Regions from separate parts of the Novosphingobium sp. BL-S-24 genome, predicted to be linked through region 2. Evidence: riboswitches for the same ligand, from Rfam matches in the RefSeq annotation. Region 2 holds a riboswitch; each other region holds the start of a gene.

Region 1 (7,826 bases), 810 kb from region 2:
ATCTCCTCGATCGTGAAACCACTTACCGGGCAGGCGAACTTCTCGGAAAAAACGATACGATTGGCAGGAAGCCCCGCGCCTTTCATCGCTCCGCCCGCATCTTCATCCTCGCGACCCGGGACAGTGCCGTCCGCCATGTCGGCATAGACAAGGCCGTCGGACAGCTTCAGCGCCTGCTCGAAACTGTCCGCCAGACGCGTCTGAATGCCTTCCTTCACGGCGATGCGATCGACCACGACCTCGATGTCATGCTTGAACTTCTTGTCGAGCGCCGGGGCATCCTCGATCTCGTAGAATTCGCCATCGATACGGACGCGGGTGTAACCGGCCCGCTGCCATTCGGCGAGTTCCTTGCGATACTCGCCCTTGCGCCCACGAACTACTGGGGCGAGCAGATAGAGCCGCGTGCCGTCCGGCAGCGCCATGACGCGATCAACCATGTTGGATACCGTCTGCGCCTCGATCGGCAGGCCGGTCGCGGGCGAATAGGGAATGCCCACCCGCGCCCACAGCAGACGCATATAATCCCAGATTTCGGTCACGGTCGCAACGGTCGACCGGGGATTGCGGCTCGTCGTCTTCTGCTCGATCGAGATCGCCGGAGACAGCCCGTCGATATGCTCGACGTCCGGCTTCTGCATCATTTCGAGAAACTGCCGGGCATAGGCCGACAGGCTTTCCACGTAACGACGCTGGCCCTCCGCATAGATCGTATCGAACGCGAGGCTGGATTTCCCCGACCCCGAAAGGCCGGTGATCACGATCAGCTTCTCACGCGGGAGCGCGATGTCGAAGCCTTTGAGATTATGCTCGCGCGCGCCGCGCACGGTGATGTGGGTGAGACTCATGGAGGCGGTATGTTCCAGATTTGTTCGCGTGGATCAAGCGGCAGGCTCGGCGTGCTTTCCTAAATGGGACACGAACGCGACATGGCAAGGACCAGGGAGGGTCATTGGCCGACGATGTCGCCTGTCTGCCAAGGCACAGGGAAACCATGCCTGGTTTGTGCGTTAATGACCGGAAGGGAAGACATGAAGACAGGAGAATGCCCCATGCGCTCTATCATGCGCCCCATCGCCCGGATGATCGCTCCGGTGTCCCTGATTGCGCTTTCGGCTATGGCCGTCCCCGGCGCTGCGCTCGCCAGCAACTCGCAAACCTCGCACGCCGATCTGTCGACCATTCCCGAACCCGGTGATCCGGTAGCGGAGCGTCAGGCGCTCAACGAACAACAGGCACAGGCCGCACAGCGCCAGGTCGATGAAAACATCGCGCGCGAAAATGCAGCGGCCGCGGAGATGGCAGCTACCGAAGTGCGCACCGAGCGCAATGAAGCGGCCTATCAGCAGGCGTTGCAGAACAACGAAGCCGCCGTTCAGGAGTATCGGGCTGAACGCAAGGACTGGGAACGTAGCAACCCGGCATGCTGGAAAGGTGATGCGATCCGGTGCCCTGCGGACGATGCCGGACCCGGTGCAGTCGGGGGTTGATCCCGGCTCTGCCGCGACCAGAACGACCAACCGCCTGTCGCAACCGCTTTGCATCGCTTCCATCCCGCTGGCATACAGTAAGCTTGAGGTGGAAGGGGTGCTTCGATGGGGTACACGGTTGGTCGTTGTCTGGCGGTGGTCATTGCGCTCAGCATCAGTTCGATTGCGATCGCGGATGATCCCTATGATCCCGACCTGACGCCCGACGAAATAGCGCGGGACACAGCGACAATTCGCCGGATGAACCAGGATCAGCTCGACTACGTGCGCAACCGGGATGCGGGATATGCGCAAGGCTGGTCGGATTATAATTCCACCCGCTCCCGTCCAAAGCTGGATGACAAGGGTTACCGTACAGACCTACAAAATTATGACCTGGCGCGAGCCGACTATGCCCGGCAGCGTCAGGATTATGAGAGGCAGCGGAATGACTATGATCGTGCCATGCAGGAATGGCGTGAAGATGCCTCGGCCTGTCGCGCGGGATATTACGACCGCTGCGACTAAATGACGACGAGGCCATAGTTTGTGGAAAGCAAACAGGCCCCGGTTGGAGGGTCGACCTGTCGGCTCTAGCATCTGGTTGATGTTACGCCCCTGCCGTAACATTCTGATCTGCGCCGTTACGTTCGCGCTTGCAGCTTGCGGAGGCGGTACGAAATACCGACCGGTGAGCGACCTTCCGATCCGTATTGGTCCACCGTACCAGGTTCGCGGGCAAACATTCGTCCCTCAAGCTCAGCCCGACTATGACATGCTTGGATATGCCACGTGGTATGGCAACGAAAGCGGCAACCAGGTCGCCAATGGTGAACGATTCAGACCCGACTGGCCCACGGCAGCCCATAAAACCTTGCCCCTACCATCCTATGTCGAAGTGACGTCACTCGATACGGGGCGGCGGATCATCGTACGAGTAAACGATCGCGGCCCGTTCGGAGAGAGCGCAAGGATCATTGATCTGTCTAAAGGCGCGGCCGAATTACTGGGCGTGCGCGAAAAGGGGAAAGCGGCCGTGCGGGTTCGCGTGGTCGACCCATCCAACAACGATCGCGCAGCCTTGCGCAAAGGGCGTCCAGCAGCTGGATTGGCGCCGATTTCTCCGTATGCGCTGGGCAGCCTGCAACAGCAGTTCGCTCGAGGGGTCGGAAACCGGTAGGCTGACATCAAGGAACCGGCCTGCTTACAGGAGCGTTCTTGTTGAAAGAGGAGAGAGATCATGAGCATCGGAGCTGAAATCCCCTTCCGTCGCAGCCGCTTTGCCCGCGCAACCGGGTCGCTGATCTTCGACAGGCAGCGCGAAGAACATCAGCGCGAGAAAGAGCAGCATAACAGCCAGATGTGGGTCTGGTCCAAAGGCCACTTCGTGACGAGCTAAAGCCCATTGAAATGGCGGCGGCACCCAAATGAGGTACCGCCGCTGTCGTTTTACATCTTCAGACGAACGCCGGCATAGGCTGACCTACCCGGCGTGCCATAAGTTCGAACGACCTCGTAGTGCTCATCGAAGAGATTTTCGACACGGCCGTAAACTTCGATCTTGGGGCTCACAGCAAACGCCCCGCGCAATCCGACCACCGCGTGACCGCCAACATACTGGGTGTTGAGCGTGTTGTCATACCGGCCGCCGCCGACGCGAAGGTCCATACCCAGCCTGAGGCCGACTTCCCACGCCTTGTCGATGCTTGCGTACAGGTTCGTGCGCGGCCTGCGTGCCAAACGGGTGCCAGTGAGAGCGTTTGTGGCATCGAGGTAAGTGGCCGCAACATTCACGTCGAACCCTTCCCAGTCGACAACCTGCATTCCCAGTTCCACGCCTTTTGCGCGGGCGCGACCCACGTTGTAGTAGTTGAACTGCGTGAGATCATAGTCGATGAGGTTTTTGGTCTTGCGATCGAAATAGGTCAGCGTGAAACGCCCCGTTCCTTCGGCAAAAGGCTGTTCGATCCCGGCATCCCAGCCCGTGGATGTCTCGGCATCCAGAGCTCTGAAGCCACCGTTCGAATAAAGTTGATAGAGCGAAGGCGCCTTGAACCCTTCGCCATAGCTCGCCCTTAGAACCGGAGCATCCACACCCTCGCCGAGAAGCCAGGCACCATTGGCCGCCAAAGTCGTCTTGTGGCCGAAATCCCGATGGTCATCGTAGCGGACACCCCCGTTGAGAGTTAGTCCCGTCAAAGGGCGCAACGTAAGATTGCCGTAGAAACTGTCCATCGACGTCGAGTCCCTCGACCCGAAGTTGTCGGCGAACTTCTGCTTTTCGGTTTCGGCGCCAAGCTGCACGCTCGCCATGTCCACCGGCGAAACCAGCAACTGCCCCTCAAATCGTTCGGTCCGCCCATCGGTCGTGTAGGGACCGAAAACAGCATCGTCCGAAACACGGTGCGTATCGTTAAGGCCGAACCCGATCCGCGCTGAAAGGCGATCGTCCAGTCCCTTGTAGCGCACGTTGGCATAGCCCAGCGTGTCCCGCTTACGCCCGACATTGAGCGCATCCGCGCCCGTGTTGTCATAGTCGTAATTCGCCTTGGTATAAAATCCACCGGCATCGACGGACAGCCCTTGCGCCAGTTCAACTTGCGCCCGCGCGTTCGCGCTCCGGCTTTCGAACCCATCCTTTTCCGTGCCGCCACGGCGTTCATTGAACGCCGAGAAGCCGTCACCTTTCATCCAGCTTCCGCCCAGAGTCAGACCGATTGGCCCGATCAGGCCGGCAACCGATGCAGCGACCTGCCGGCGATCTCGCCAGCCATATTCAGCCTGAGCGCGGGCGGTCCATTCCTCGGTTGGCCGCTCGGTGATGAAGTTGATGACGCCGCCGATCGCCCGGCTGCCCCACAGCACGCCGGAGGACCCGCGCAGCACTTCAACCCGGTCGAACTGTCCGATGGTAAGCGCCCCGAAGTCAAAGCCGCCGCCAACGTCGCCCGGATCGTTGATGCGCACTCCGTCGATCAGCACCAGGCTCTGTGCGTTCTCAGCGCCACGAATGAAGACGCTGGAAGGCTGACCAAAACCGCCTGACTGGACCACCGATACACCCGGTACGCGGGCCAGGACATCAGTGGCAGTGGTCGCCTGGACACGCTCGATATCATCGCGGGTGATGACGCTGATCGACTGGCCGACCTGAGTGATCGGCGTCGGCTCACGATTTGCGGTTACCACGATCGCGGGGGACAACGGGCGGCAATCGGCGCAACCATCGGCGTCCTCTGCAACCGCAGGGGTGCTCGTCACCATGGCACAGCCAAGCAAAAACAGATACTTCACAGCAATTCCTCCAAACCTTTGAACGTATTGCCGTTCATGGCGGAGGCAGGCGCGCCGTCCTCAAGGCTCGCTTGCTCGCTGCATGCCGAACTTCCCCGCTCGGCTGCGGAACGACGACCATGGGCAGGTCTCCTGGCTTCCGGATCATGGCCCGCCCCCGCCTTCCCGGTCGGGCCCGCAACGGGGCCGTCCAGTGGCGCAATGGAGGCGCGCTCTCCGGTCACAGTTGCGGGGGCAGCGCCGACAATCCCAGCCGGCTTCCCTCTTAGGCCTGGCATCGCAGGCACCCATGACGAAGCCGCGCCGATACTGCCTGCCCCCGACTAAGGCAAGCGACACGGCCATTCATGCAACTTCTTAAGAGTTAGTGGTTAGAGCAGTCCCTGTGCCGCAACGGGACGACGATCAATGGTCAGGTGCAATTGCCAGCGCAGCCGACTAGGTCGTCAATCTCCAAATATGCGCCCATCGAAGGAAGCGTGTGTCCGCAGCCCTCTCCCCTACTGACAAGATGGCTGCTCACGCGGTCTTGCGGAGTTGCGCGGCCAATCTACCAGACCGTTTCGAACGTCCGCGCGACTTTAACGGCCGATTTGCGCGCCGCACATACGGGGTGCGGGAACGCCCGATCAAGTTGCGTCGACGCTGGACCCTGGGCGTCACTGCTCTAGCGGCCATTGCACTCCCCGCCTTCGCGGCACCGGGGGGGTGGGGTGACGGATGGGATCGCTTCTCGATAGCTGACGCCGGTTCGCCAGACGGCCCGGGCACTGCAATGCCTTTCGAACAGGCAGGCGCAAGCTTCCCCGGATCAGCTTTCTATTACCTCGACAATAGCCTGGCTCCTCTGCGGGTGGGCGAAGGAATCCGATCGGACGCTGACGACATTCCGTCCGGCCCAACACTGGGCTCCGGTCCCGCAGCTCGTGCTCTTCGGATCGACAATTCGGGCGTGGATCGCTCCCGCGCCGTGCAATGCATGACCGCGGCGATATACTATGAAGCGGCAAGCGAACCCGACGCCGGGCAACGTGCCGTGGCACAAGTCGTGCTCAATCGCGTGGCTCATCCGGCCTATCCAAAGACCGTGTGCGGGGTGGTCTACGAAGGGTCTGAAAGACCGACCGGGTGCCAGTTTTCGTTCACCTGCGATGGGTCGCTCGCCCGGCGCCCGCAACACCTGTTCTGGGATCGGGCCGAGAACGTCGCGCGTGCCGCGTTGGCTGGCTATGTCTATTCGCCGGTTGGCTTGGCAACCCACTACCATACGGTTCAGGTAAGCCCGTACTGGGCGCCGAGCTTGAATTATCTGGGTACGATAGGCGCGCACCGATTTTACAGCTTCAAGGGCGCGGCAGGCAATCCGGCGACGTTCCGCTTCGCCTATTTCGGCGGGGAGCCAATCGCCGCACCCCATCCCCGCAGCGCTTCCTCCAGCGCCGCCGCCGCTGCCGCCGCGCTGGATCCTGTCGCATTGCAGCGCGCGTTTGGGCTGGCCGAGCCCGCAAGGCCCATCGCCGATCAGCAGATCGCGCCGGCATCTGCTCCCGTCTACTCGTCGCAAGTCGAGCAGCGCGGTGGCGATGCGCTGTATCGCGCACAAAACCTGCCTTCATCACAAGGGATCAAGGCTGAATATGCTAACTCCGGCCGCTGGATCGCCCCGCCCCACGATTGACGTGGGGACATAAAATCAATCGATCGCAACTACTTACCTTGGGGAATCTCCCTAAGGGGCATGGTCAATATTTAAGCAACCATTTCCTCTCACGATGGATTAGCGCCTTTGCAGTAAAAGGTGCTCGTACCGAAGAGTAACGAGAGGCCCCCGTTCATGACCATCCGATTTGCCGCCGCGCTGGGGGGGACAAATCCGGCTATCGCTCGGTCCGTCTGCCGTGGCGCACCCTTGGGGGCGATGAACGACAATCATCCTATGCCACGCATTCGCCTCCATGCGATCAAGCAGGCCTATCAGCCTACTCTGGAGGAGGACGAAGCCATCTTGGCCGCCGCGCTGATGCATTTCGCAAGACACGGCCTGTCGGCAGCAGCCAGAGCGCAAAAGGAAGCCGAAGCTGCCCATGCGGCTGGTGACAAGCACCGGAGCGCTCACTGGCTCGGCATCTGCCATCAACTTGATCGGCGTATGGCTGCCGCTACCGCACGGCGAATTCAAGCTTAACTGCTATGTGACCAGTGCCGGAAACTCCTAGCAACTTGAAGTTTGCATGGCGGAAAACAAGGAACAAATACAGTTATACGACTACTAATGCAATTGCGAACTATTATCACTGAAAAGTGTTGCAGCGGGTGCTCTGATTGCCGTTTGGCGGTTGCAATGTGGAACTCAGGGGCGTAGGGCGCCACCTGAAACCCGGCGCCTGTCTTTCTGCGGGATTGAAAGCAGGCCGTCTTGAAGTCCGTTGAATCCCGCCATTGGGAAGGACAAGCACGGATCATGGCTCGTAAGAAGATTGCCCTTATTGGCGCTGGCAATATCGGCGGCACGCTGGCGCACCTCGCGGCGCAAAAGGAATTGGGCGATATCGTCCTGTTCGACGTCGCTGAAGGTTTGCCGCAGGGTAAGGCCCTCGACCTATCGCAGTGCGGCCCGGTCGAAGGTTTCGATGCCAAGATCACCGGCACCAACGATTACGCTGACATTGCCGGGGCTGACGTCATCATCGTCACCGCCGGTGTCGCTCGCAAGCCCGGCATGAGCCGTGATGACCTTCTCGGCATCAACCTCAAGGTCATGAAGGCTGTCGGTGAAGGCATCGCTGCGAACGCGCCAAATGCTTTCGTGATCTGCATCACCAATCCGCTCGACGCGATGGTCTGGGCACTGCGCGAATTCTCCGGTCTTCCACACAACAAAGTTGTTGGCATGGCCGGTGTGCTTGATTCGGCTCGCTTCTCCACCTTCCTCGCCTGGGAATTCGACGTATCCATCCGTGACGTGAACACTTTCGTGCTCGGCGGCCACGGCGATACGATGGTTCCCGTCGTGCAGTATTCGACGGTAAACGGCATCCCGGTTCCCGATCTCATTAAGATGGG
Region 2 (7,826 bases):
GGCGTGCAGCGGGGGCATATACAAAGCCCAGGCAATCGGGGCGATGCGCGCCAGTATGGGAACGAGGAGAAGGGCGGACCAGCTGGATGATGGCAGAGAATGCAGCAGCAGCAGTTTGGTGAGCAATTGGATGACCAGCACTACTACCGCAAAGCTGCCGACATGCGGGTCTGCCATGACGGCAGAGAGCCGGTCTCTTCCTCGGTGCGCTGCGCCCATGCCGTCCGCCACATCTGCCAGGCCGTCCAGATGAAGTGCGCCGGTCATGGCGACCCATCCAATCAAACCAGCGAGCGCGGCAAGCCATGGATCATAAGCGTGGATGAGTGTCCATGGCAGCACGACGGCAGTACCCACTGCCACTCCGGCGACCGGGAACCATCGCATCGAGGCGGCGAACTCCTGCTCTGTCGCCTGCACGCGAGGGAACGGCAGGCGGGTCAGGAATTGCAGGGCGAGGATCACGCCCTTCATGTTCGCAGCCCTACGATCTGAGCCGCCTCGCCAGGCCAAACTCGAAGGCTGAGAACGCTGGAATAGGGGAAGTCGAAGGCCCAAGTCTGTAAATGTTCCATGTGGAACAAAACTGCGAGTGCTGCCCGCATTGCTCCACCATGCGTCAGGATCAAGGATGTGTTCGTGATGCGAGCAAGGGCACCGCCCACGCGATCGCATAGGTCGGACCAACGCTCTCCACCGGGAGGGGGACAATGCTGCGGGTCGTTCCAGAACGACGCGTGTGCCGCCGGATCGATTGCTTCGGGCGTCAGTCCTGTCCAGTTGCCAAAATCCAACTCTCGCCAGTCTGGATCGATGCGAGGAGAGATTCCGCGCTCACCGGCTATCCCATCAGCCGGTTTGGAGGCTCGGGAGAGGTCGGATGATACGACCTCGGCAAAGGTAAGATCGACACTGCGGGCAACACATAAGTCGATGCCGGCGGGCAAAGGCGGATCATCCCGATGCCCCAGCAGCAGCCCGGGATGTTGGGGGATGCCATGACGCATCAGATGGACCAGAATCCCGCTCATTGGCTGCTGGACACCGCCGCTTCTTCAAATGTCGCCATTTCGGAATGCGCCGCCAAGGCCGCGCGGACGATTGGCACCGCTAAGGCGGCACCCGTTCCTTCGCCCAGCCTGAGGCCAAGGTTCAGCAGGGGGGCGAGGGACAGGGTAGCCAGCAACCTTGCATGCCCCGCCTCCGCCGATGAATGCGCGGCCAGACAGTGGTCGGTAAATCGGGGATTATGCCGCACCAGCGGGGCAATCGCTGCACAGGCGATGAAACCGTCGAGAAGAACCGGGACCCGTGCCAACCGTGCCGCCAGAATAGCGCCAGCCATTGCCGCGATTTCACGACCGCCCAGATGGCGCAGTGTTTCGAAAGCATCGGTGCAATGGTTGCCATGCAGGTTCAACGCGGTGTCGATAGCGGCCACTTTACGTTGGAAGCCGGCATCGTCGATGCCAGTTCCGCGCCCCGCCCAGTCCGTCGCCGTCCCTCCTACCGCCTGAGCACACATCGCTGCGGCTGGGGTTGTGTTGCCTATCCCCATTTCACCGACGAGCAACAGCTGCGTGTCCGGCCGCAGGCACGCCGCGCCTTCGTTGAGCGCGGCGAGGCACTCTTCCGTCGTCATGGCCGGTGCCTGAGTGATGTCTTCGGTGGGATGATCGAGTTCCAGCGCGATGATGGACAGGTCGGCTCCGCATGCCCGCGTGAGCACGTTGATCGCTGCGCCCCCCTTCTCAAAGTTCGCGACCATCTGCGCGGTCACCTCACTGGGATAGGCGCTGACACCTTGGGCGACGACCCCATGATTTCCAGCAAACACTACCGCCTGTACCCGATCGACCCGGGGGCATTGCGCCCCCTGCCATCCGGCCATGAACACGGCGATGTCTTCCAACCGGCCGAGTGCGCCAGCCGGCTTGGTCAGTCGAGCTTGGCGCGCAAGGGCGGCCGCCCGGCTTTTCGGATCCGGCCCGGGGAGGACGGAAAGCGCGACAGAAAAGGCGGTGGCGTCGGCAAACCGGGTCATGTGCAGACAAAGCCCTCGGGCGGTGTCCGCGTGATGAAGTGCCCCTTCACGCCCTGCGGCCATTCGCGAAACGGCACTCGGCCTTCCTCGCTTGCTGCGTGCGCTACGGCGTATTCCAAGATTGCCCGAGCCGCATCGTGATCGGGGGCAAAGTCTCCGAGGACGTAACCGACTTTGCCCGGCGCCCGAATATGGACAGTGCATGATCGGGAGCAGGCGAACAGGCAGGGCATGGCCTGTACGGCCACGGCTTGCAGCGCCGGGTCCGCCTCCTGCACTTTTCGCAATGCATCGGCCAGCACCGCGCCGTCGCGGGGGGCATCGTCATTCCTGATCCTGCCATCCCCGCTGTATCGGCAGGTGCTGCAGACAACGACCGACGGCCCGGGGGCGACAGGTTCCAGCATCAAAAGCGGCTCCGCAGTCCGAGAGTTACAGTGCGGCCCAGCGTTCCGTATCCCGCTGCCGTTTCGTAATGCGTATCAGTCAGATTTTCGACGCGACCCTGGACGATCAGGCCATCGCTGACTTGCCATTGGCCACGCAAGTCGATCAGCCAGTAATCATCGAGCGTCGCCGTGCCGGTGGCGGCGTTGAAACTTTCGCCGGAGTAGCGTGCCGCGATCGAGGCGCGCAGACCTTGCGGCAGATCGATGCCCGCTTCCGCATTCGCCAGATGGCGGGGCACGCGTTGGAGCTGGCGCCCATAGGTAGCACCCGGAGTGCGATCTTCCGCCCTGATCCAGCTGTAGTTTCCGTTGGCGAACAGCACGCCAAGCCTGCCCGATGCAGACAGTTCGATGCCCTCCGCCTTGGCTGCCTTCACGTTGGCATAGTACCCCAGGCGCGAGGTCGAGGTGCCGGGTATGTAGCAGGCGGCGGGCAGTGTTCCCCGGACCGGACAGTTGGAGAAATCGATCAGATTGTCGGTATCACGATTGAACCAGGTGGCGGCGACATGAAGCACGTCGCCCAGATGCTGTTCCGCACCCACTTCCCAGCCATTGGCTTTTTCCGGAACAAGGTCCGCCGTGCCGTAAATGCTGAACGACTGATAGAGCGACGGTGCCTTGTAGCCCTCAGAATAACTGGCGCGCAGGATGGTGGCGCCGTCATTGGGCGTGAATACGGCTCCTGCGCTGACCACGGTGTTGCTGCCGAAACGGGACTGGTCGGAATACCGTGCCCCCCCATTCAGCGTCAGCCCTCGAACCGGCGACACGCGCAACTCGCCGTATAGGCTATCGGTGTCCACGCTATTGGGGGTGAGCACATACGGCGTAGTGCTGTTGGAGGGCGACGCCGTCGTCATCCGCTGTTCTTCGCGCTCGGCACCGAATACGGCCTGTATGGTGTCAGAGAAAGTGTACGTACCCTGATATTCAAAGCGACGCACCCGGCCGTGGGCATCGAAGCTGATCTGCCTGATCCTGCGCGCGGGATCGTAGTTCTCGCGATCGGTCTCGCCCTGCAGAACAGCCAGCCGGTTTAACAGTCGCCCGTCGAAGAGCGCGAAGTTCAGGCCGGCATAGCCAGACCACTCCCGAGTGAGCCCGTAGGCGCGGGTATCGCCAGATGTCCCGTCGAAATCGTTGTTGGATTTCGACCAGTAGCCACGCAGGTCAAGACTGACGCCCGGGGCGATCCGGACGGTAACGGTGCCACTTGCACCGGAACGGGTGTAGCCATCCGCCTCTGTCCCATTCGACCGGGCGGAGATCCCGTCTGTCGTGAACCGTGAACCCGCGAGACGCCAGTCTACCGCCTCGGACGTGCCGCCGATCCCGGCGCGCGCCGATACGGTGTCGTGCGTGCCTGCCTCCAGGGCGAAGCTGCCCTCCAGCGGCTGGGTGGGGCGACGGGTGCGTACATTGATGACACCGCCGATCGCGTCGCTGCCCCACAGGATGGATTGAGGGCCACGCAGAATTTCAATCCGATCGATGTCATCGAGCAGGAGGTTGGAAAATCCGTAACCACCCGCCGTCGACGAAGGATCGGACAGGCGCATGCCGTCTATCACCATTACGCTTTGCCCGGCGTCGGCTCCGCGGATGCGTAGCGATGTGGTGGTGCCATAGCCGCCATTGCGCGACAGGCTGATGCCCGGAGTGCGCAGCAAGGCATCGGTAACGGCGACTGGTTGCAGCGCGACGATCGCCGGTTCATCCAGGATGGTGACCAGCGCGGAAACTCGCTCTGCGGCCACGGGGGTGCGCAGGGCGGACACGACGATGCGTTCTTCCGCTCCCTCTCCGCTGCCAGATATGTCGACGGCCATATCAGGGGCAGTTTCCGCCAGGGCGGGGGATGAGGCGAGGGCAAGCGCAAGGAAAGCGGGAATACGGGCGTGCAATGTATGATCCTTCAGCAGACGACATCGACGGCGAAAGGCGATGAGCCTCACGCTGTCAGGCTGTCGTCACGCTAGGAGTTCACACCCCCGTCCGTCCGGCACACCCTGTCCGGTCGAAGAACGACTGCGTCAGGCAGGTCTCCTGGCTCACGGGTCAGTGCCGGTTCGGCCGCCTTCTCAGAACCCGAAGGTTCCAATGGCGTGATGGCCGATGGCTCACCGCTTACAGTTGCAGGGGCAGCCCGGGCATCACACCCGCGTTCCCTTTTGATCCCCTTGCGGGGAACCTGTCGCGGCGCGGCAACTATCGTGCGATGCCGCCACGTGCAAGTACCCGATGCTTGCGCGCAAAAGTTAACGCGCATACTCGGCAGCGATGACGAACGGCCTCCACCATGATTGCCCGGCATTGCTGGTGACGGCACCCTCTTCCGGCCAGGGCAAGACGATGCTGACGGCTGCCTTGGCGCGGCACCATCGAAACACGGGACGCCGGGTGAAGGTGTTCAAATGCGGGCCGGACTTCCTGGACCCGATGATTCTGGAAGCCGCCTGTGGCGAGCGGGTCTATCAGCTGGACCTGTTCATGTGCGGCGAAGAACAATGCCGCGATATGCTGTACACGGCGGCGGGCGAGGCTGATCTCATCCTTATCGAAGGAGCGATGGGCCTGTTCGACGGCGATCCGTGTGCGGCAGACGTCGCGCAGCGGTTTGGCCTGCCCGTGCTCGCGATACTCGACGGATCGGCGATGGCGCAAACTTTCGGTGCGCTGGTGCATGGGCTTGCGACGTATCGTTCGGGGCTGGATCTTCACGCGGTGCTCGCCAACAAGGTCGGCACGCCGCGGCATGCGGAATTGCTCCGGCAGGGAATCCCTGACACCATCAACTGGTGGGGCACTGTGGCGCGCAACACTGAGAGTTCGCTGCCATCGCGGCATCTGGGACTGGTGCAGGCGAGCGAAGTGGCCGATCTCAATCGCCGGCTGGACCACCTTGCGGAGCTACTACCGGACGAAGCGCGGCAGCTTCCGCCGCCGGTCCGGTTTGCCCCATCTGCGGTAGACCCCGATGCGCAGAAGTCTCTGGAGGGCAGGCGCATTGCGATAGCGCGTGATGAGGCATTCGCTTTCATCTACCCCGCCAACGTCGATTGCCTTGTGCAATCGGGGGCCAGGTTGGAGTTCTTTTCCCCATTGGCTGACCACCATCTGCCGCCCTGCGATGCTGTCTGGCTGCCTGGAGGGTACCCGGAACTGCATCTGGATAGGTTGAGCGCCAACGCATCGATGATTGCCGCTATACGCGAGCATCATGAGCGAAACCTGCCGATCCTCGCCGAGTGTGGCGGTATGCTGTATACCTGCGAGGCGCTCACAGACTTGAGCGGATATAGCGCTCAGTTGCCGGGCATTTTCCCGGGCCGGGCAACGATGCAGCCTCGACTGGGGGCGCTTGGGATGCAGCAGGTAGCGCTGGAGGATGGGGTCATGACCGGCCACACATTCCATTACTCCTCGTTGGATACGCCTCTCACCCCGTTGGCCCGATCGATCACACCGGATGGCCGGGACGGAGAAGCGATCTACCGGCATGGCTCGCTGACGGCGAGCTACATGCACCTGTATTTCCCATCTGCCCCGCAGACAGCGGCGAGGCTATTCGGCAGTCAGGCTTCGACCACCGCGTGATCGTTCGACGGCGCGCGCGGTTCGGGATGGGGCAGGCGGGGCGTCTCGGTGATGCCGGGCTCGGGCACCTGGAAGAAACGGGCGGCTTCCGCCTTCGCTCCAAGCGCCTCGCTTGACGTCAAGCTGATCAGCCAAGGCGACAGAAGCAGCCCGATGATAATCGGGGAGAGCCACAAGGCGGTCGACGTATCCAGGAAGGCCGTCGCCGCCAAAGCAACGCCCAGCAACAGATGCTCGCGCAAGTCTGGCAAAACTTCACGGATGGGAATCCGGCGGGCGTTGCGCGATTGAGTGTTCCACCCCGCCGAAATGCCCAGCAGCAAGCCGAGTAGCGCCTTGGTTTGGGTTACCATCGTTACTGGAGCCATCAGCATGCCCAGCACGATCTCCAGCGGAACCGTCCGCAGAATGGCACCGGTTCCGCCGAAACTGCGGCGGCGATCACGATCGGCAAGCATCCAGATGGTGCCCATCAGCTTCGGGCCGAACAGCAGAACCACCGTAAGAGCTAAAACGCTGGGCGGAGCGAGCGTAACGAATCCGCCCCCCGTTCCCTGGGTGGCCACTTGGCCGATCATGGTAAGTATCAGCAGCAGCCACCCGGGTGAGGTCAGGTAAGCGGACGCTCCGATCAGCAGATGCAGGCGGCTGGTCCAGTGCAACCCTGCGGCGTCCAGAAGCTGGATATGCTGCAGGTTGCCCTGCATCCATCGACGATCACGAATGGCGAGGTCCACGATCGTGGGGGGGAATTCTTCATAGCTGCCGCCGATCATCACCATGTGGACAGCCCATCCCCGCCGCCTCAGCAGCGCAGATTCCAGCATGTCGTGGCTCAGGATATGACCGCCGAACGGGGCCTTCCCGGGCAATTCGGGAAGACCGCAGGATTCGGCGAAGGCGCGTGTGCGGACAATCGCATTATGGCCCCAGAAGTTCGACTCCGCCCCTGACCACCAGAGCAGCCCCGCGCTCGCGATCGGGCCGTACGCCTCGCTGGCGAACTGCATCCACCGCTGGAAAAGGGTTCGCGCGTTGGTGATCATCGGCACGGTCTGCAGCAAGCCGATCGACGGGCGCTCTTCCATGATCGATGCCATGCCGACGATCGTGTCGCCGCTCATCATCGAATCCGCGTCCAAGATCAGCATGCACTCGTAGGAGGAACCGAAACGGCGGACCCACTCGGCAATGTTGCCGGGCTTGCGGGCGGTGTTCTTTTCCCTGCGGCGATAATAGACTTTGATCGGCGCTTCGGCCGCCAGTTCCCGCCACGCCGCTTCCTCGCGCTTGCCGTGGAACGGATTGGAATCGCTGAGGATGAAGAAGTCGATCCAGGGCGCACCGCCCGAAGCCGCAATCGAGTGCGCCATCGCTCGGACGCGAGCGAAGACTTCCTCGACGCCTTCGTTATAGACCGGCATCAGCACCGCAGTGCGATGCCTGAGACTGGCGGCTGGGCTTGGAAGAGCGGTGAAGCCCGGGTGCTCCCCGGTGATCAGCTTCAGAAAACCGACCGTCGACGTGACAAACCCGAAAGCGATCCAGCAAAACAGCGGCACGAAAAAGAGCAGAAGCGCCACTTCCACCAGATCCAGGCCATCGCGCGACAGTTCCATGCGGACGGCGCTCGACGCGGCAAGGCCGATCACCGCCGTCAGCGCGATGAGCAGCAACCGCTTCACCAGCATGCCGTGCGGGCTGGTCAAAACCTCGATGGCGCCGGGCGGGTT
Region 3 (7,826 bases), on a different replicon from region 2:
GAAACCATCCCGACGCTTCTATCACATCGTTGCAGACCGGATTTATGTAAGCGATGCGCAAAGGCGCGGTGACGGCCGCCCTGTGCCGATCCCTGCGGGCCCTTTCCAAGACCTCACCCATGATGTGATGCCCGAAGCTGTGAAAGATGTAGCACACCGTGGTAGCGCTCAAGTCGTGATCGATTGCGTTGGCGGCGATTATCTCCACCTTCTTTGTGCGGAGACGACCTTTCTGGTGGTTGATCTGTGCCTGCTGCGCGAGGCTTGCAACCAACTCAACTCCCTCGACCCTACATGCGCCCATATGAGCGGCGGCGAATACGGCGCGACCCATACCGCAGCCCAGATCGGTCACCGTGTCATCGGCGTTCAATCCAGCAGCTTTGAAGACTTCGAAGATATCCCGGTAGGGCGATGGGATGTAATGCATGTACCACTCGCGATCACCGGGGCCTCCGGTGCCGGGGTGGAAGCCGAACGTGCTTACGCCGAGGTATCGGTCCCATAACTCGTCGGCCGGCTGACGCAGCCTGGCGCTGAGATTGTGGTTACGTAAGCTGGACCACACCGATTTCGCCTCCTGTTACGTGACCGGTCGACGGATTTCCCTCTAGCCAGTGCTTTCGAAGACTTCGTTCGATCGCTTCAGACAACTGGCTGAGCATGTCGTACCGCCTGCGATATAAAGCCCGCTTGCGTGCCGGGATCTGATCGCGTGCGCGCACTGTCGCGCGTACAGGGAGTTCAAACATGGTGTCATCAATGCGCACGGCGCCGCGTTCAATCCACACTTCGTCATAACTGACGCGGACTTCCGCCCTGCTATCGCCAAAGTACGGTGCGCGATGGTGCTGGTACTGATCGGAAACCAGTAGTATCCGCGCTACGCCCAGTTGTATGCAAAGCATGCGGAACAGCTCGATCAACAGATCACGGGGCCGCATGCCATGTGCCTGACGGGTGAGATCGCGGTAAATGTCCATTATCTCGGGAATGTCCCTTGGATTGCGGCCCTGTACCGCGCCGACATGGGCAATCAGGTCGCCAGCTTCCCGTCGCAAGGCGAAAGCGATCGAATAGATGCGGTCGTCTCCCCGGAACAGGTTAAGCACCAGCGGGCCTTCGTTCTTGAACCAGATCGCCTCATCCAGGACCAGGCGTAGGCCAGGGTCGATCGCGGACAGATCGCCGATCATCGTCTCCCGCTGCTCATGCGGGTCGAACAGCCATCGCAGCCTGACCATGGCGTCGTAATGATCGCGAAGTTTGGTCAACCGCGTACGCGCATTCCAGTTGGTCGATTGGTAGGGATGGATGACCGCGTCCAGCATCGTGGGCCGAGCGCGTAAGCGACGACGGAAAGGCGTGTCTTCGTCCTGGCGGATCGCGGAAAACAGCAGGTCTTGGTTACGCCAACCGGAATAGACGAAACGCGCACGCTGAAACGCGGTGTTCAACATATTGCTTTCAGCGACAATTGCCGATGATCGGCAAAGCCAGCTGAAATACAGGACCATGGCCGAAAACCCCGACGCCATGACTAGTATAGCAAGTAAAACTGTGAAGACCGGGACGGCATATCATAGCGAAGGCCGCCGGCTTCCCGATCTTTTAGTGTTGCGACTCGGGTGCAAGCGCCTCCGCGAGCGAGCGGATGGACCGCCCGCAAGCCCCCCGATCTGCCTGATCCCTGACGTCTAGTCATTCAGTCCCCGCTGATATTCTCGCTTTGGGAAAGTTGCACATGATTGATGCCCTCGACATAGGACCAAGTACCTAGGCATTATGCCTCATGAAATGTGGTGAGTCGGAACAATGGCCTGAAAATCAACAAGGCGAATTAAGTAAGCGCCACTCACAATAGATCAGTGAAATTGTGCACATAACCAAGAAGAGGAGGGAGTTGGATTGCAAATGCGAACATCAACCCTGCCCTCACCGGGGCGCACAAAGGCGTGTGAACTGCCGCAACTCTCACACCAGCCCGTTCGCAATGGCGAAGGCTACCATGTGGGAACGGTTTCGCGTCCGGGTCTTGAGACGGATGTGGTCGATATGCCGTTCGACGGTTCGGGGTGCGATCTCGAGCTGTTTGGCCACTTCCTTGGCGGACAGGCCTTGAGCGATCGCGCGAAGGATCTCCGACTCGCGATTGGTCAGCGTTTCGAGGATTGTGTGCCGATCTTCAATCATTGGCCCGAATCCAGTTGGCAGCAAATTGAGTCAAAGCGCGTCTCCATCAAAGCTGATCAATCTTCGTGGCAAGAGCGGACGGGCGCAACGGCAATAGATGTACGTAAAAATCGGACTTAAGACTAAACTTGTACTATTTGGTTAAGGCGTGTTATATAAAAATATCAATCGTAGAATCCACTAGGGTCGCCCCACAACACATATCGCATACCCGGATTACCGAGCATTTAAATCGGTGATTCTGAGGGATTTTCACGCATATAGGGGGTTATCATGGATAAACTTAACAACTTGCAGCTGACCGTCCGTGAGTCCGAAGTAGTCGGTCTGGTGGCGCGAGGCATGTCTGCCAAGGAAGTTGCAATTACGCTGTCGATCGCGCCGTGCACGGTCGAGCGCCATGTTGAAAACGTGCGACTAAAGACCAGAACGCGCAATCGGGTGCACATGATCGCCTATGTCATCCGTAACGGCATGCTTGGTGACGGAACGTCAGGGTACATCGTACACGCCGCCTGAGCATCGGTTCATCAGGCTGCAGCTGGGTTTTTGGACGAGAGGCCGGCACAATTTGACGTTCGTCTACGGACGTACCGTCAACGTGTTCACGCCGGCCTTTGTCCAGGCCAAATAATATCTTTGCGTGCCACTCGGTCTCCTGCCTCCTTTCAAGGATGACAGTCGTCCGATGCTCCTTTTCGTTCCATCTGGTGCGGTACGGTCTTTTGACCCCTCACTTTATCCAGCCGCTGGAACGCTTTAACTACTATGGCCATCCCCAAACGGTGTCCAGAATTAGTGCAACCGCAATGGTTTGAATTTGGCGCTCGTTCTTCGGGAGGAGCAGGCCACCACCGGGTATCAAGATAACAGGTAATAGCTGGCGTGTTCCGCGAAGGGACACCGCCAAAGTGCGACTTTCCAATCGCACCGGCTGCGATACGAGGGCCTCGGCACTTCCGCCACGTGAGACCCACCCGTGACAGCAATTCGTATCGCTTCCTTGTCCGTCGCGGCCATTGCCGCTGTGATTGCTGCCAGTCCGGTTCTTGCCAGTTCGGGTATGATTGCCGGCACCGATGTGCTGCGCAACTGGAACCTCGTGGTTCTGGGCGATCTGACGTCGTCATCCGAGGTGGAAGGGCGCACGTTCGTCGGCGGAAACCTGGAAGGCAATTCGTCGAACTATCAGATTCAGCCGCTTCCCGCTTCCAACACTGGCACGCCGGGCCTGACCGTGGTGGGCGACGTCAACGGCGGCCACAAGAACCTGAACAACGGTTCCGGCGCGATCGTTGGCGGCAACGTCAACAGCGGCCTTAATCTCAATGGCGCCGCGCAGACGGTTCTGGTTGGCGGCTCGATCAGCAACACCAACGTCAACAACAACACCGTCACGGCGGGCCTTGCCGCCAGCGATCCAGCCTTCGCGCAGAACCTGACCCAGCAAAAGAGCCTGATCGAAACGTCGATGACCGGCCTCAGCGTATCGATGAGTAAGCAGACGGCTAATAGCGACCTCACGATCAGCGGCAATCGCGGCACGTTCGATGCCAAGCCGGATGGCAGCGGCGTTGCCGTTTTCAACATCTCGGCCAGTGACCTGAACAAGATCGGTGAGATCCAGTTCAATCTTAACGGCGCGGACACGGCGATCGTCAACGTATCGGGCGGTGCGATCAAGCTGGACGACAACTTCCTGGGCGGCACCCAGAACCTGGGCGAACATGTGATCTGGAACTTCCCGGATGCCAAGGACCTTTCCTTGACCACGGCCTGGGGCGGTTCCGTGCTCGCCCCCGGCGCGGCCGCCAGGACTGCCAATTACATCCAGGGATCGGCCGTATTCGGCAGCCTGGTGCAGAACGGTGAAATGCATATCGGCACGTACACCGGCGGTTATCAGGTTCCCAGCGATCCGGGTACGCCCAGCACTCCCGGCGGAAGCTCGGGCGGCTCCCCGGTGCCGGAACCGGGCGTAATCGGCCTGATGGCTTTGGCGACCGGCGGTCTGATGCTGCTTCGGCGTCGTCGTCGCACCCCGGCGAACTGAACCTTCCGAAAGCCCGATACCCGCGATCCGGCCTTGCGGCCCGGCGCGTGTACGACTAGGTGCGATCGTGTCGATCCGGCTTTGAGGCGGGTCGGCATTGATCGCGTCGGTGCCCCGAAAGGGGCTTAATAGGGAACGCGGTAAGAGGGGTGCCCCCTCGAAGCCGAGGCTGTCCCTGCAACTGTAAGCGGCGAGCGCGATGCATAGGCCGGCGACCAACGCGGTACGCCGGCAGCCACTGGGCCGGACGCTGAAACATGCGAGGCCTGGGAAGGCCATGCATCAAGCATTGACCCGCGAGCCAGGAAACCTGCCGGCGTCTGGTCGCTCTTGCCGTGGCCCAGGGGTTGGCCAAGGCACGGATACTCCGTCTGAGCGACGTACGTGCGGCGGGGCCGCACCGGCATACCGTGCCGGCCGCTGATTGGCGTCCGTCCGGCATGGATGCGCCGGCCGCTTGTGCGGAAGCCCCTCCGTCAGGTTCGCTGACGCCCGGGGTATCGATGAATGCAATACCTGAACGACGCGCCCGGCGCGCCTTCGCAACGTGGGAGTCGGACGGCTTCCCATCGAGGCGCCGGTCCCCGGCTGCGCTCTCGTGCCACCGCGATTATATCGTGCCTGATCGGGGCGAATCTCCTGGTATGGGGGTGGGCGTTCAGCGTTTTCCATTCCAGCCCGGTACTGCTGGGAACCGCCTTGCTCGCATGGAGCCTGGGGCTGCGCCACGCCGTGGATGCAGATCACATCGCGGCGATCGACAACGTGACGCGCAAGCTGATGCAGGACGGCCAGCGACCACTGAGCGTCGGGCTATGGTTCGCGATCGGCCATTCCGCCATCGTCCTGATCGCGGCGACGACGATCGCCCTTGCCGCCAGTACGCTCGACGATTTTGAGGCATTCGGTCGGTCCGGTGGCGTGATCGCGACGATTATCTCGGCCGCATTCCTGTTCGTCATTGCCATCATGAACCTCGTCATTCTGAGAGGCGTCTGGCAGCGGTTTCAACAAGTTAGGCGCGGTGGCAGGATCGTGGAGGACGATCTTGACATGCTGCTGGCCGGGCGCGGTCTGATCGCCCGCATCCTTAGGCCGGTGTTTCGGCTGGTGCGGCATCCCTGGCACATGGCGCCGCTTGGTTTTCTTTTCGGCCTGGGCTTCGATACCGCGACCGAGGTGGCGATACTCGGGCTGTCGGGCGCCCATGCAGCGGATGGGATTTCGCTGGTGACCGTCCTGGTATTCCCGGTGCTGTTTGCGGTCGGCATGGCGCTGGTAGATACCATCGACGGCATCATCATGCTGGGTGCTTACGAATGGGCATTCGTGAAGCCCATTCGCAAGCTCTATTACAATGTCGTCATCACCGCGATTTCCGCGCTGGTAGCGCTTGTGATCGGTTCGATACAGACGGCGGCGCTGCTGTCTGACAAGTTCGGGTTGGAAGGCGGGGTATGGTCAGGTGCGGCCATGCTTTCCGAGCATTTCAACACCCTGGGTTTCCTGATCATCGGGCTATTCATATTTTGCTGGATGGCCAGTTACGCCGTCTATCGCTGGAGCGATCTCGACTCAGTGGGCTGATGGGCGAGGTTCAGACCGACTTGCCACCATTCCAGTGAGATTGGATCTTTCGCCAGGCGTCCCGTTCCACGTCGATGATTTCGTCGAACTGTTCGGGAGCATGATCGGGCCATCGGTCACTGGGCCAGTGGCCTGTCATGGCAGCAGCAATCGTGGTCTGTGGCTGGATCTGCGCGAGGAAATTGGCTGCCGCTTCCTCTCGCCATTTCCGCAGGGCCGGGATGTCCACGCGCGCCAGCATGACGGTGGTATCCGCTGCCACATTTTTGCCGATCTGCTCGCCTTTGTAATCGTAGATCGTTGATGGCGGTGACTGTGGGCCACCGTCGAAATTGGGGCTGGCGAGATAGACCATGTTCTCGAACGCGCGGGTGGCGCGTACGTGAAACGCGCCTGCACGCTCCAGATAATCGAGGTGGGTTCCTGCCGCCGCGATGGGATTGACGATTACCTCCGCCCCTTTCAGCGCCAGCGAACGGCACGCCTCCGGCCAATGCGGCTCCGCCCCGATCGTGGCCGCCATCCTGCCAAGGGGGGTGTCGATCACCGGGAAGAACGCGTCCTCGCCAAATGTCTCGATGAATTTGGAATAGACGTCGATCGGGCTGGTTCGCAGCGACAGTGAATAGCTCTTGCGATGGACGAGCGCGAGATTGCCGTCCGGCGCGATGATCGCGCACGACAGGAAATAGCGGCCAGGGAAAGCGGCGTGACGTTCGGGCGCCTGAACGACGATCCACGCCCCCATTCGCCGCGCCGCCGCGCCGATACGGTCCAACTCCGGCCCCGGAAATTCCAGCGCGGCGTCATGCCACACTTCCGACGATACCATGGCGTGCCCGCTGATGCCGAACTGCGGAAAGACGATCAACTTTGCGCCGTGGTCACCGGCGACTCGTTCAGCAACAGCGATGGTGTGGTCGATATTCGCCAGCAACTTTCCACGATCGGGCCGCCCATCCACAAACATGGAGTTCGGCACCACACGGCAGGCGGCCATCGTATAGGGTTCAATCTGAGACATACCGGTTTCCAACGTAGTGAGGGCAGGGCGGTCTACCCATTTGTCAGGTGATCGCACCAGCGGGATCGGCGGCGGGGTCGACAGCACTTTCGGTGGAAGGTATCGCTTCGTCGTGGCGCTCTGCCGCGGCGAGTTCGTCGGCGTCCAGCTTGTAGAAGCACATTGTCAGCAGCGCACCGGCCATCGCCAGGGCAGGGATGACCGATTCGCAAAGCATGATCGCGCGAATCGCTTCCGGTCCTTGCTTGCCGACCGCCCCATTGCCTGACGAAACATATCCCATCACCGACAGAAACGCGCCCAGCGCGGCAAGCGATGCGGCAGAGGACAGCTTGTCCAGCAGCGTCGTGATGCCGGCAAAAGCCCCCTCGCGGCGCTCGCCACTCCGCACGAAATCAAAGCGAACGGCATCGGAAAGCAGGGCGTAGGCGCAGAGGATCATCCCGCCTCCGGCAAGGCCGCCGATCACGGCGCGCGCGCCGATGCCGAGCAGACTTTCCCCCGGCCCGGCCAGAAGCCACGACAGGTGCGTCGATCCATAGACCGCCAAGGCAATCATGTAGCACGCGCGCCGACCCAGATGACGCGATGCGAAGACCCACATCGGCATCGAGAACACCATCGCCACGGTGGTCAGCATGAAATAAGTGCCCAGCACCTGATCGCCGACATTCAGAACGAATCGCGTGAAATAGGCAAAGCTCGCGGATCCGATCACCGTCCCGAAAAGCAGGAATACGTGGGCGATCGCCAGCACACGAAACGGTCGATTGGCCCAGACGACCACGAACTGGCGCCATACGTCGAACCGCGGGCGCTTTGCGGTGGCGGCGGGCGGCACGGTGCGAGGCGCGTCCTTCAACAGGCGGACGGCAGCGAACGTGGCGACAAAAACGATCGCGCCGACAAGGATTGCCAGCAGCAAGTGGCTTTGTCGGCTTGGCCCGATCATCCCCAGCATCCACGTTG
Region 4 (7,826 bases), 870 kb from region 2:
ATCGCCTCCGCACGCGGCGCATCGATCTGTGTGATTTCATCGCCCGTTCGCGCCGACACGGCGCGCCGCCCGTCGGGCGTAACGAACCGATAGACCGGTCCGCCACCCGTCATGCCAAGCCGCATTTCGGTAGGAAATGCAGCCAGATTCAGTTTCGCCAGTGCCCGATCCGGACCAACATGCACCTGTTGCCATTCGATCGGCGCTGCCGTCGCAACCCGTTCCTCAGCGCGGAAGGAGGGGAAGGACACGTAGAGCATGACCAATCCGGAGAAGAACCAGATAGCAAACAACAGACATAAGGCGATGCCCACCCAGCGATGGAAGACATAAAGCCAACGCTTCCCATTCTTGGTCCAGGCGGTCAGCGAGAGTGGCGACTGCCTTGGCCGGGTCATGATTGCTACTTTAGAAAGCGACATGAAGGGTCGCCTCCACCGTGCGAGGATCGCCCAGCACCCATTGCGACGCCCCATAGGTCGCACGCGCATAGATTTCGTTGAAGATGTTGCGCACCCGTACCGCCGCACTCGCGCCTTCAATGAACTTCCAGCGGATACCGGCGTCCGTCAAGGTGTAAGCGGGGACGACACGGCTGTTGGCCGCATCCTGATAACGTTTGCCCACATAGCTGACACCCCCGTCGATGACCCAGTCATCGGCGAACGACCAACTGACGAACGCATTGGCGCTTTTCGTGGCGACATTGCTGGGGCGGTTGCCTGCGCGCTGGAACAGAACCCCGCCCACCGATTCCGCAAAATCGTCGTAGCGCGCACGCAGCAGCGCACCGTTGAGGGTAAGGCTCAAGCGATCGATCGGCTCCAGGAACAGCGACGCTTCGACACCGCGAGAGGATTGTTCGCCGACCTGTACCTGGATCGTGGGGATCAAAGGATCGGATGTCAGCAGCTTGCGCTTGACGATGTCATACACCGCCAATGTCCACTGGCCCCGGCCCCCCCAGAAAACATGCTTGATGCCCGCTTCATATTGCCGACCGGTGGACAGGTCGAAATCACTCTGCGCCACACTGGTCGATACCAGTGCTCCAACAGGATCGGCTGCGGTCGCATATTGGCCGTAGAGCGCGAGCGTCGGCACGGGATTATAGACGGCCCCGACCCGCCACGTGACGGCGTCCGGCGTCGACGTGAAATTGTTCGCCGCGTTGACATAGTCTGTCTTTGTAATCTTAGGCCGGTCGTAGCGCAGGCCGCCAACCAGAGAAAATTGCTCGCTGAACTGCAGCCGATCTTCGGCAAATATTGAATATTGCCGGATCCTATTGGTGTAACGGGGCTTGGTAGGCGCGTTGGCCTGGTGGAGGAAAAGCGTGAAAGCCGGATCCTTCACATCGACCAGGCGGGTTGCGTTATTGCCGCTGTTGCTGACATTCTTGTAGCTGATACGGTTGATGTCAAAGCCGACAACCATCTGGTTCTCCATCCCGCCCAGCCTGTGGGTGAGATTGGCGGTCGTCCGGTTCCCGGTCTGCTTCTGGATATGATAGAGTTCCAGGAAGCTGGATTGCTGAATTTTTGCGGTGCTGGTCGCCGTCGCAGGCACATAAGTGACGTTTTCGGCATTCTTCCAATATTTGTTGGCCCACAGATGATAGAAGGTGCTGCGTATGGTCAGCGCATCGGATGCTGCCCATTCGATTTTTGCCTGGCTCCAATTGTCGCGGAAGCGCAGCCGGGCATCGTCGACATTATAGTTGTTCCGGCGCAGCGATCGGTCCAGCTTTCCGTTGACCAGCGGCACGCCGAACCACGTCCGCGGATTTTGGTTACTATGGTCGTGGGACAAGGTGATGGAGAGCGCATCCGTCGGCTTCAGGTGAATGGCCCCCGACAAGGCGATCGCGTCAGAATCGCCGCGGTCCATCCAGCCTTCGGATCGGCGATAACTTGCATCGGCCCGGAAGCCGATGGCGTCCGTGATCGGCCCGCCAGCGCCCGCCGCGACGTTCAGACTGTCGAAGGATGCAATGCCGATGCGGCCGCTGACCTCTATCTGTTCAGAGGGCTGCTTGCGCACGACGTTCACCGCGCCGCCAATGGCGCCCTCACCATATAGAACGGAGGCTGGTCCACGCAGAATCTCCACGCTTTGCGCCATCCACGGGTCAGCCGGGAAGGTCAGCGTGTTGTTGTACATCCGCATCCCGTCGTAGAGCGTCATAACCGAATTCTGCCCGGTGAAGCCGCGGGCGGACAGGCCATAGCCGAAGACCCCGGATGTGTTGACGATACCAGTAGCGCGCGCGGCAGCATCCTGGATGGTCAGATCGCCCCGCAACCGGATCGCGTCGCCATCGAGCGTTTCGACGCTGGCTGGCATTTCGAGCGGTGTAAGCCCAAGGCGACTGGCTCCTTCGGTCTTCAGATTGAGCCGAAGCGGATCGACCACACCCGTCACGATGATGGCGTCAGGTGTGGGATTGATGTCTTCCGCCGGTGTCTGGGCATAACCAGCGGTCGGCAAGGACAGACCAACCGCAGCGAGCATGACGTTCTTGAAATACTGCATATAACCCCCGTTCGTTTCGCGGCGCACCTGTTGTGAGGGGCGCCAAGTGACAAGTTACGAACGGTTGGAGATGTGGTGGCGCGAAGAAGGAACGGTTGCCGCAACGTCGGGAACGCGCACCCAACCGCCCGGATTCCCGCACTTGCAGGTCCAGCCGTTCGTTCGTCGCTCAGACGGAGTTCACCGTGCCGCGGCCATCCCCTGGACCAAGGCAAGAGCGACCAGACGCCGGCAGGTCTCCTGGCTCATGGGTCATCGCTTGATATACGGCCTTCCCAGGCCTCGCAGGATTTAGCGTCCGGCCCAGTGGCTGGCGGTTGGGGCACAATGCCGTCCGCACATGTATATCGCGCTCGCCACTTACAGTTGCAGGGACAGCTGCGGCATAGGATTCTTGCAAGGACCCGCACCGCATTCCCTTTTAATCCCCGTTTCCGGGGAACCGACGCGATCTATGTCTGTATCCTGCCGAAGCAGAAAGAGACGGCGCTTCTTATGACGCTGAATATCGTTTCGCAAGTGACTGTCGTTGCCCGTCGGAATAAGCCTCCCCAGGCTGACACCAGAGCGGAGGGTCTAAGTGGTGAACGCCCCGGTCATTCGGCTCGAAACAGCCTGCCGGCGCCAGACCCTTAAAGCCGTCAGCGCCTGTGTCACGGATCGGGAAAGGGCCTTCCCACACGTTGGCGCGCGCCCTGCCGTCGGAGTGAAAAGCCCAACTGGTCGGATTGCGCGGGCCGTCCTACCGGCCGCGCGCGGCCTGTTCCATTGCGCTTCAGTCGGCAACGCGCCACCGGCCCATCGGGCATAAGCTTTCGCATCCTCGCGATCGACATGGACCACCGGGTCGTTTTCATGGCCTTGCAGATTAGTGTCCGGCCCCTGCGGATGGCGCCAGTTCCCACCCTTTACCAGGCGCCACCAGCGCGCAGCATTGTCGAGCGGCACAGGTGCGAGCGGCTGAACAAAAAGGGCAGACGCCCCCTCATGTTCGGCGCGGGTCTGATAGCCCGTCGCTGCAACGAAAGCCGCAGACTGGCGATTGGTGACTTCGTGGCGGTCGATCCAGAAGGCGGCGGTCGTTACCCTATTGCCCGGGCGGCCGGGCCCGTCCTCGCCGAGGAGCACCGCCGGCAGGAACGGCGATGCGGTCGTCCCGGCTGTCGCATTGCGACGGCGACACAGTCGGCGCTGGCGATCCTGAGCCGCCGACGATCGCAGCCAGAGGCGCAGCGATCAAGGCCATGGACCGGGTGGGAAGCCGGATCCGCATCGTCAGTCCGCCCCCCGTGGTGGGCCTGGATGAGTCAGGGGATCAGCGAGCACCACGCCCACGCGCCTGGCGTAATCATTCCAGACGCTAACCAGGGCTGCCTTGCGGGCCGGCTCAAGCGCCGAAAGGTCGCGCGTTTCGCCGGGATCGGCGGCGACGTTGTACAGGCGCCACTTCCCGTCGCTGATATCGGTGATCTTCCAGTCACCGTCACGGATGGACCGCGAATTGAACAGTTCGGAGCCGATCGGCTGTCCCGCAGCATAAACCGGCGCGCCGGTTTGCAAAAAGGATTTCCAGCTTCGACCGTCGATCGGCTGGGCCGTCGCCCCTCGCGCGGAAGGCTGCGGAATGCCGGCGAGATCGAGAAAGGTCGGGGTTACGTCCGTGACATGCGTAAATGCGCGGCCAATCTGCCCTTTTGGCACCGCAGGCCCGGTGAGGAAGGCTACGGAACGGGTGCCACCTTCCGTGGCATAGAGCTTGAAGCGATAGGATGGCGCGGTCGCCGCCTGCGCCCAGCCTTCGCCATAGGTGGCGTAGGATGCCGCGTTGCCGATGTCTTCGGGCGCCTTGACGGGCGGGACCATGTCGCGCAGCATTTTCAGCCCCGATCGGCTGGCTTCCATGCCTTCGGCACCATTGTCGGACAGGAAGAGGATGATGGTGTTGTCCAGTTCGCCCGTTTCCTTCAGCGCACCGACCACTTGGCCGACGGCAGTGTCGAGCCGATCCACCATGGCCGCATAGACTTCCATCTTGCGTGCCTCGATCTGCTTGTCGCGCGGCGACAGCGTCTCCCAGGGTTGGGCGTCCACCAACGGGTGCGGCTGCACCGATGCATCGATCAGGCCGAGTTCCCGCTGCCGCTTCAGTCGCGTGGCCCGCAGCACCTCATAGCCCGCATCATAGCGCCCTTTATATTTGGCGATGGTTTCGGGTGGAGCCTGCAAGGGGTAATGCGGCGCGGTAAAGGCGAGATAGGCGAAGAACGGCTTCTTGCCGTCCGAACCGGAACGCGTGCTCTTGATTTGCTCGACCAGCTTCTGCCCGAAATAGTCGGACGAATAGAAGTTGGCCGGTATGGTGACGGGCACGCCGTTTTCGCGATAGGTCGGGGCATATTTCGGGTTCGAACCCATGCCCCCGCCAAAATGATTGTGGCCGCCCTGCGCCAGCGAAAAGCTGAGCTGGAAGCCACGGGCGTGCGGGTCCTGGTCGGGTTCGACGCCCAAGTGCCACTTGCCGGAGTAAAGCGTGCGATAGCCCGCCGCGCCCAGTCGCTCCGCCAGCGTCGGCGCGTCGGCGCGCAGATAGCCTTCGTAGCCAGGATGGCCTGTTTGATTGGGCGCCATCACTTCGGCCATGGCGCCCAGCCCGACCCGGTGACTGTCGCTGCCCGTCAGCAGCATGGCCCGCGTCGGCGAGCAGGCGGGTGCGGTGTGGAAGCCGGTCAGACGCAAGCCGGACTGCGCCAGCTTATCCAGATTGGGCGTCTCGATCTCGCCACCGAACGCGCCCAGATCCGAATAACCCAGATCGTCGGCGACGATGATGAGGAAATTGGGCCGGCTCTTCGCTGTCGATTCCCGCGCGCCGCCGGTTCCCATCGTCATGGCTGCCAGGGCGACTGTTGCGGCCAGACGGCTGATGATATTTCTCATATCGTCCTCTGCTTTGCTGCTGCGGTCAAAAATTTGCCCGCAATGTGGCGCCCAGGGTGCGCGGTTCGCCTGGCAGGCCCGTGACTACGCCGATTGGCTGAACCACCTTCGTCACGAAGAAGTCCTTTTGCGCCAGGTTGCGTGCCCATACGGACAGGTCATAGCGCCCCTCAAGAAAGCTGAGGCCGACACGGGCGTTGAGCACGCCATAGGCGGGTATGACGCCATAGGAACTCAGCGTCGCGGTCGCATTGGTCGACGAGCGATGGAGATAATTGATACGGGTGTAGACCGAGACGCCGTCGCTAAGGGGTCGGGATGCATCGACATTCAACGTATAGGTAAATTTGGGCACCAGCGGAAACGACGTGCCCGACAAATCCTGGATCGGGCCGAGATAGGCGCGCTCGGGTGCCTGCGCGGCATTCTTGTAACTGACATAGCGCGCGTCGGTGTAGGCCGCCGAAGCACCCAGCCGCAGGCCTTCTACAGGCGCGAAATTCAACGTCGTCTCGAAACCTTTCGAGCGCACCTTGGGAACATTGGCGATATACTGGATCGAGGTCGTCGGGCCGGTCTGCTCATTGATGTTCGTCTGGTAGTCGCGCACTTCCGTCAGATAGGCAGCGGCATTGAAGGTCAGCCGGTGGTCGAGCCATTGCGACTTCAACCCTATTTCGAAATTGCCGACCTTCTCCGGCGCGATCACCGGGCGGGATGCGCCACCGGGACTTAGGTTGAGCCCGCCGGACTTGCTGCCCCGAGAGTAGGTGCCGTAAACCAGCACGTCGTCGGCGGGTTTGTAGCTGAGCGTCACCAGTCCCGATATGGCATTGGAACTGTCGCGGGCGTCGAAGGCCAGTTCACGCTGGGAGGCGCGGGCCGCCGTCGCGATCGCCCGATCGGCGGGGGACAGGATGGACAGGTCATTGCCGCCGACCCAGAACTGGCTGAAGCTGCCTTCCTTCTTCTCATGCGTGTAGCGCAAACCTCCAGTCAGGGTCAGCGAAGGCGCGATGTGCCAGTCGATCTGACCAAAGGCAGCGTAGCTTTTTGTGGTCGGATCAGAATAGTTGGACGATTCGAAATTCTCGACCGCGTACCGGTTGATCGCGAGCGTCGCCGGTGGTGTCGTCGCTGGATTATAGTTCCATGCGGCATAATCGCGCCCGAAGGCCGCCGAGCCATATCCGCGTACGACTTGCCAGAAATAATAAAGACCCGCGACATAATCGACCGTATTTTGCCCGTTGGAAGCGATGCGCATCTCCTGGCTGAACTGGCGCTGGCGATTGGACGTGTGCTGCTTGGTCATGATCGGCAGCGAGGTGCCGTCGGTATCGTTCCGGGGATCCCAGTCCCACCAGCGATAGGCCGTGATCGAGGTTAGTGTAGCCGACCCCAAATCCCAATCGACCTGCCCGGATACGCCGTAACTCTTCATATTCGCCTGGATCTGCGCATCGGCGTCGCCCCGGCGGTCGAAGGCTCCCGCCGCCAGCGGGGTATAGCCCAGACGCGCCGAACGATCGAATATGTTGTTGGCGATGCGCTCGCCGTTGGCCAGCGTCGTGAAATATTCGTCATTGATCGACAGCATGAAATATTGCTTCTGCCGCGAATAGTCCCCGATGATGCGGACTGTGACGTCATCGATAGGCTTTGCCAGAATTTGTCCGCGAAGGGTGAGGTTCTCGTAGTTCTGCGCGTCCCTGCCGTTGAAGACGTTGGTCAGGAAACCCTTGCGATCCGTGTAGGCGGCGGTCAGGCGGACGGCCAGCCTGTCCGCGATGATCGGAGCCGATCCCGACGCGCGAAGCTGGCGCTGGTCGAAATTGCCAACGCTGCCTTCGACCACCAGTTCAGGATCGAAGCTCGGTGCGCGGGTCGTGATGTTGATCGCGCCGGCGGTCGTGTTCTTGCCGAACAGGGTTCCTTGCGGACCGTTCAGCACCTCGATCTGCTGCAGGTCGATGAGATCGACCTGAGACTGACCGGGCCGACCATAATAGACGCCGTCCACATAGAAGCCGACGCCATATTCCAGACCATCGATCGCGATCGTGGCATTTGCGCCGAGCCCCCGGATCGTGACATTGGAATTGCGCGCGTTGGTGGTGGTGATCTGGAGCGCGGGCACCAGTTGTTGGATCTGGTTGAAGGTAGAGGTGCCCGAACTGCGAATATCCGCCGCGCCAATGACGCTGAGCGAAATTGGCACGTCCTGCGCCGCTTCATCGCGGCGACGCGCCGTGACGAGAATCTCTCCGGCCCCTGCGTCGCTTGCCTCAGCGACGCCATCCGGCAGCGGGGATTGTGCCTGTGCACTATTCGCATAGCTCATCGCTAGCACT

What was found. A riboswitch is a leader RNA that binds a small molecule or an ion and turns the genes downstream of it on or off. The one in region 2 is predicted to bind cobalamin.
Region 1: it holds a riboswitch for cobalamin, as region 2 does, so the genes downstream of both, ACZ1JM_RS18015 (TonB-dependent receptor plug domain-containing protein) here and ACZ1JM_RS14150 (TonB-dependent receptor plug domain-containing protein) in region 2, are expected to answer to the same signal.
Region 3: it holds a riboswitch for cobalamin, as region 2 does, so the genes downstream of both, ACZ1JM_RS03900 (HoxN/HupN/NixA family nickel/cobalt transporter) here and ACZ1JM_RS14150 (TonB-dependent receptor plug domain-containing protein) in region 2, are expected to answer to the same signal.
Region 4: it holds a riboswitch for cobalamin, as region 2 does, so the genes downstream of both, ACZ1JM_RS09880 (TonB-dependent receptor) here and ACZ1JM_RS14150 (TonB-dependent receptor plug domain-containing protein) in region 2, are expected to answer to the same signal.

What each region holds. Positions count from the first base shown of each region.
Region 1 covers NZ_CM145488.1:2,642,189-2,650,014, reverse strand. Annotated here, with positions in the region: gene uvrA (excinuclease ABC subunit UvrA) at 1-848, opposite strand, end outside; gene ACZ1JM_RS18035 (hypothetical protein) at 1,053-1,490, shown strand; gene ACZ1JM_RS18030 (hypothetical protein) at 1,596-1,997, shown strand; gene ACZ1JM_RS18025 (septal ring lytic transglycosylase RlpA family protein) at 2,077-2,649, shown strand; gene ACZ1JM_RS18020 (hypothetical protein) at 2,710-2,868, shown strand; gene ACZ1JM_RS18015 (TonB-dependent receptor plug domain-containing protein) at 2,919-4,763, opposite strand; cobalamin riboswitch at 4,869-5,069, opposite strand; gene ACZ1JM_RS18010 (cell wall hydrolase) at 5,275-6,441, shown strand; gene ACZ1JM_RS18005 (hypothetical protein) at 6,598-6,948, shown strand; gene mdh (malate dehydrogenase) at 7,225-7,826, shown strand, end outside.
Region 2 covers NZ_CM145488.1:1,827,666-1,835,491, forward strand. Annotated here, with positions in the region: gene ACZ1JM_RS14130 (adenosylcobinamide-GDP ribazoletransferase) at 1-474, opposite strand, end outside; gene ACZ1JM_RS14135 (histidine phosphatase family protein) at 471-1,031, opposite strand; gene cobT (nicotinate-nucleotide--dimethylbenzimidazole phosphoribosyltransferase) at 1,028-2,044, opposite strand; gene ACZ1JM_RS14145 (DUF1636 domain-containing protein) at 2,041-2,451, opposite strand; gene ACZ1JM_RS14150 (TonB-dependent receptor plug domain-containing protein) at 2,451-4,325, opposite strand; cobalamin riboswitch at 4,516-4,706, opposite strand; gene ACZ1JM_RS14155 (cobyrinate a,c-diamide synthase) at 4,777-6,093, shown strand; gene mdoH (glucans biosynthesis glucosyltransferase MdoH) at 6,072-7,826, opposite strand, start outside.
Region 3 covers NZ_CM145487.1:865,582-873,407, reverse strand. Annotated here, with positions in the region: gene ACZ1JM_RS03925 (methyltransferase domain-containing protein) at 1-568, opposite strand, end outside; gene ACZ1JM_RS03920 (DUF535 family protein) at 549-1,538, opposite strand; gene ACZ1JM_RS03915 (response regulator transcription factor) at 1,975-2,193, opposite strand; gene ACZ1JM_RS03910 (response regulator transcription factor) at 2,467-2,712, shown strand; gene ACZ1JM_RS03905 (choice-of-anchor A family protein) at 3,182-4,246, shown strand; cobalamin riboswitch at 4,337-4,578, shown strand; gene ACZ1JM_RS03900 (HoxN/HupN/NixA family nickel/cobalt transporter) at 4,835-5,833, shown strand; gene ACZ1JM_RS03895 (nitrilase-related carbon-nitrogen hydrolase) at 5,844-6,857, opposite strand; gene ACZ1JM_RS03890 (MFS transporter) at 6,901-7,826, opposite strand, start outside.
Region 4 covers NZ_CM145488.1:962,527-970,352, forward strand. Annotated here, with positions in the region: gene ACZ1JM_RS09880 (TonB-dependent receptor) at 409-2,535, opposite strand; cobalamin riboswitch at 2,749-2,997, opposite strand; gene ACZ1JM_RS09885 (SUMF1/EgtB/PvdO family nonheme iron enzyme) at 3,112-3,663, opposite strand; gene ACZ1JM_RS09890 (arylsulfatase) at 3,811-5,472, opposite strand; gene ACZ1JM_RS09895 (TonB-dependent receptor) at 5,498-7,826, opposite strand, start outside.